DNA from 2 places in the Hydrogenophaga sp. L310 genome. Region 2 is predicted to be linked to the other one. Evidence: predicted binding sites of a transcription regulator. Region 2 holds the regulator's gene; the other holds the start of a gene.

What was found. Region 2 encodes HrcA, which represses chaperone genes, less so after heat shock. Its sites were predicted from a motif close to TTAGCACTCNNNNNNNNNGAGTGCTAA; they were not measured.
Region 1: AC0GNO_RS10050 (co-chaperone GroES) is a predicted target of HrcA. The motif match lies at 1,058-1,084, and genes of this name have one in related genera.

What each region holds. Positions count from the first base shown of each region.
Region 1 covers NZ_JBVPZA010000004.1:279,087-281,285, forward strand. Annotated here, with positions in the region: gene ccoG (cytochrome c oxidase accessory protein CcoG) at 1-782, opposite strand, end outside; gene AC0GNO_RS10050 (co-chaperone GroES) at 1,176-1,469, shown strand; gene groL (chaperonin GroEL) at 1,551-2,199, shown strand, end outside.
Region 2 covers NZ_JBVPZA010000004.1:80,400-82,598, reverse strand. Annotated here, with positions in the region: gene AC0GNO_RS08995 (porin) at 1-29, opposite strand, end outside; gene hrcA (heat-inducible transcriptional repressor HrcA) at 300-1,325, shown strand; tRNA gene AC0GNO_RS08985 (tRNA-Ile) at 1,371-1,447, shown strand; tRNA gene AC0GNO_RS08980 (tRNA-Arg) at 1,476-1,552, shown strand; gene greB (transcription elongation factor GreB) at 1,627-2,196, shown strand.

The sequences.
Region 1 (2,199 bases), 200 kb from region 2:
TTCTTGCCGCGCGAACCACGCGGTTCACCACGGGTGGTGTCGTAGGTGACGATCAGCGTGTCCTTGTCGAACATGGCGCTCTGGAAGCGTGCATAGGGACACATGTATTTGCAGACCTGCTCGCGCATGAACCCGGCGTTGCCGTAAGTCGCAAAGCCGTAGAAGAAAATCCAGAAAGTCTGCCAGGCACCCAGCGAACCGGACAGCATTTCGGCAGCCTGATCGCGAATGGGAGTGAAGTAGCCGACGAAGGTGAAACCGGTCCAGAGCGCAAACAGTATCCAGGCGGCGTGCTTGGTGGCCTTGCGTCCGGCCTTGGTGCCGGACATCGGCGCCTCGTCCATGCGGATGCGGGCCGAGCGATCGCCCTCGATCTTCTTCTCGATCCACAGGAAGATCTCTGTGTAGACCGTCTGCGGGCAGGCGTAGCCGCACCACAGGCGCCCGGCCACGGCCGTGAACAGGAAGAGCGCGAGCGCCGCCATCACCAGCAACCCGGTGAGGTAGATGAAGTCCTGCGGGTAGAGCACCAGCCCACCCAGGTAGAAGCGGCGCGACAGCAGGTCAAACAGGATGGCCTGGCGGCCGTTCCAGTTCAGCCAAGGCAACCCGTAGAAAACGATCTGTGTGATCCACACCATGGCCCAGCGCCAGCGGGTGAAGAAGCCCGATACCGACCTGGGGTGAATCTTTTTATGCGACTCGTAAAGGGAAACCTCGATTTCGTCGGGCTCATCCCCGGGCACGGGGCCCAGGGGCTGGTTGGCGGTGGTCGTGGACATGGGGGTGCTTTCTTGTGGGTCTCGCGGTGTTTGGGCCCGGCCTCTGAGCGCCAGGCCGGTGTGCGCGCCAGTCCATGTTCCAAGAACCGTGCCAGTCCCCGAAGTCACAAAGAATCAAGGACTTGCAACACCTAGCGTGCGTTTTCGCCTCCAGAAGTTGCGGCGAAACCGCCACAATTGGCAGTAAAGTGCCAATTATGGCACTTCGCCCTGGGCGTCTTTGGTGGGGATAAAACCCTTGTGCCTCTTGAAATACCACCGAAGCGCCCTTATCATTAGCACTCGCTGGAGTTGAGTGCCAACACTTGCTCCAAGTCGATCGACGGCCTTGCCCGACCCTTGCGGTCGGTCCTGATCGTCTGACCCAACCCTATCCCAATCTCAGGAGATGCAATGAACCTTCGTCCTCTCGCCGATCGCGTGATCGTCAAGCGTATTGACAGCGAAACCAAGACCGCTTCCGGCATCGTCATCCCCGACGCAGCCGCAGAAAAACCCGACCAGGGCGAAATCCTGGCGGTCGGTCCCGGCAAGAAAAACGACAAGGGCGAACTGTCGCTCATGAACGTCAAGGTCGGTGACCGCGTTCTGTTTGGCAAGTACAGCGGCCAGACCGTCAAGGTCGACGGCAACGAACTGCTGGTGATGAAAGAAGACGACCTGTTCGCAGTCGTCGAATCCAAGTAATTTTGCGGGACTGACCGAGCAACGCGCAAAGCGTCTGCTCGCTCTGTCCCCAACTGTTCAAATCATTTAGGAGCTATCAACATGGCAGCAAAAGACGTCATTTTCGGCGGCGAAGCCCGCGCACGCATGGTCGAAGGCGTGAACATCCTGGCCAACGCGGTCAAGGTCACGCTCGGCCCCAAGGGTCGCAACGTGGTGCTCGAGCGCTCGTTCGGCGCCCCCACCGTGACCAAGGACGGTGTGTCCGTGGCCAAGGAAATCGAACTCAAGGACAAGCTGCAGAACATGGGCGCCCAGATGGTCAAGGAAGTTGCTTCCAAGACGTCTGACAACGCTGGCGACGGCACCACCACCGCCACCGTGCTGGCGCAAGCCATCGTGCGCGAAGGCATGAAGTACGTGGCCGCCGGCATGAACCCGATGGACCTGAAGCGCGGCATCGACAAGGCCGTTGAAGCCCTGATCGAAGAGCTGAAGAAGGCCTCCAAGGCCACCACGACCAGCAAGGAAATCGCCCAGGTTGGCTCCATTTCCGCCAACTCTGACTCCAGCATCGGCGACATCATCGCCAATGCCATGGACAAAGTGGGCAAAGAAGGCGTGATCACCGTGGAAGACGGCAAGTCGCTGCAAAACGAACTCGACGTCGTCGAAGGCATGCAGTTCGACCGCGGCTACCTGTCGCCCTACTTCATCAACAATCCTGAGAAGCAATCCGCCCTGCTGGACA
Region 2 (2,199 bases):
AGGGCCAGAGGTTTGAAAGCAGACTTCATGAATTTTCTCCAGATGAACAACAGGGTGGGGACACGACAAAAGCCATCCGGCCGGCGATAGCGGAGCGTCACGGGGGCACTTCGCTGCCTCGACGGATCCGTGGCCACTCGCTGCACCAAGGGTGGGCGTCTGGACGCCCTTGGTGCACGAACCGCTGGCACGAATGGCCTTTCGATCTGCTCAGCAATTCGTGTGCCAGTGAATACAGTTGTTGTGTACAAAACCCACCGTTCCGTGTTCGGGCGCTGCGCCTCCTTAGAATGGCTGCCATGCTGGATGACCGCGCCAAACTGTTGCTCAAGGCTCTTGTCGAGCGATACATCGCCGACGGGCAGCCCGTGGGTTCGCGAACGCTGGCCAAGGCAGCGGGGCTGGAGCTTTCGCCGGCCACCATCCGCAACGTCATGAGCGACCTGGAAGAACTGGGTCTCATCGCGAGTCCGCACACCTCGGCGGGCCGCATTCCCACGGCGCGGGGCTACCGGCTGTTTGTGGACACGATGCTCACGGTGCGGCGGGAAGGGTTCTCACCGGTGAGCGACATGGGGACGCACGGCATCGAAGCCGGGCAGCCCCAGCGCGTCATCAGCAACGCGGCCCAGATGTTGTCCAGCCTGTCGCACTTTGTGGGCGTCGTGATGGCGCCGCGGCGCGCCTCGGTGTTCCGGCACATCGAATTCCTGAGCCTGTCCGAGCGCCGTGTGCTGGTGATCCTGGTGTCGCCCGATGGCGATGTGCAGAACCGCATCATCCACACGCAGGTGAACTTCACCCAGACCCAGCTGCAGGAGGCGGCCAACTTCCTCAATGCCCACTACTCGGGGCTGACGATGGAGGAGGTGCGCGCGCGCCTGAAAGTCGAGGTGGATGCGCTGCGGGGCGAGATCGCCTCGCTCATGCAGGCCGCAGTGAACATCGGCGAGGACGCCACGGGTGAACAGGACGAGGTGGTGGTATCCGGTGAGCGGAACCTGCTTTCGGTGAGCGAATTTTCCAGCGACATGGGCAACCTGCGGCGGATGTTCGACCTGTTCGAACAGAAGACCCAGCTCATCCGCCTGCTCGACGTATCGGCGCAGGCCGATGGGGTGCGCATCTACATCGGTGGCGAGAGCCAGGTGGTGCCATTCGAAGCCCTGTCGGTGGTCACCGCACCCTACGAGGTGGATGGCCAGGTGGTGGGCACACTGGGCGTGATCGGACCACAGCGCATGCCCTACGACCGCATGATCCAGATCGTCGACGTGACGGCCAAGCTGGTGAGCAACGCCCTGAGCCACGGCAAACAGGGCTGAAGCCCGCTGGCGCCACGGTCGCTGCCCCTACAATCGTCGCCTTGCGGGCCGTTAGCTCAGTTGGTTAGAGCAGAGGACTCATAATCCTTTGGTCGTTGGTTCAAGTCCAACACGGCCTACCAGAAAACCCGTGCTATAATTCAAAGCTTAGCGGCTGTAGCTCAGCTGGATAGAGTACTTGGCTACGAACCAAGGGGTCGTGGGTTCAATTCCTGCCAGCCGCACCAAATGGAAAGCCTGCAGCCAAAAGCTGCAGGCTTTTTCGTTTCTGTCGCGTCCATCGTCCAGGAGCCCGGCAATCATGAGCAAGGCCTTCACCCGCGAGTCCGATGCCGACGGTGATGAAGATGGTGCTGTTGCACCGCCACCATCCGCACCTTCAGGCATCAACTACATCACGCGCGCCGGCTACGAGCGCCTGCGCAACGAACTCTTCGCCCTGATCGACGACGAACGCCCCAGGATCGTGGAGATCGTGCACTGGGCGGCCAGCAACGGCGACCGCTCCGAAAACGGCGACTACCTCTATGGCAAGAAGCGCTTGCGCGAGATCGACCGCCGCATCCGCTTTCTGACCCAGCGCCTGGAGATTGCCGAGGTGGTTGACGCGTCGATGCACCACGGGGGTGACCAGGTGTTTTTTGGTGCCACGGTCTGCTATGCCGACGGGTCTGGCGCTGAAACCAGCGTCACCATTCTGGGTGTCGATGAGGCCGACAGCGCCCAAGGCCAGATCAGCTGGGTTTCCCCGGTGGCCCGGGCCCTGCTCAAGGCCCGTGTGGGCGACGTGGTGCGTCTGGTGGTCCCTGGCGGTGCACAGGAGATTGAGATCCTGTCGGTGGACTACCCGGTGGCGCCCACGGCGCCTTGAAAA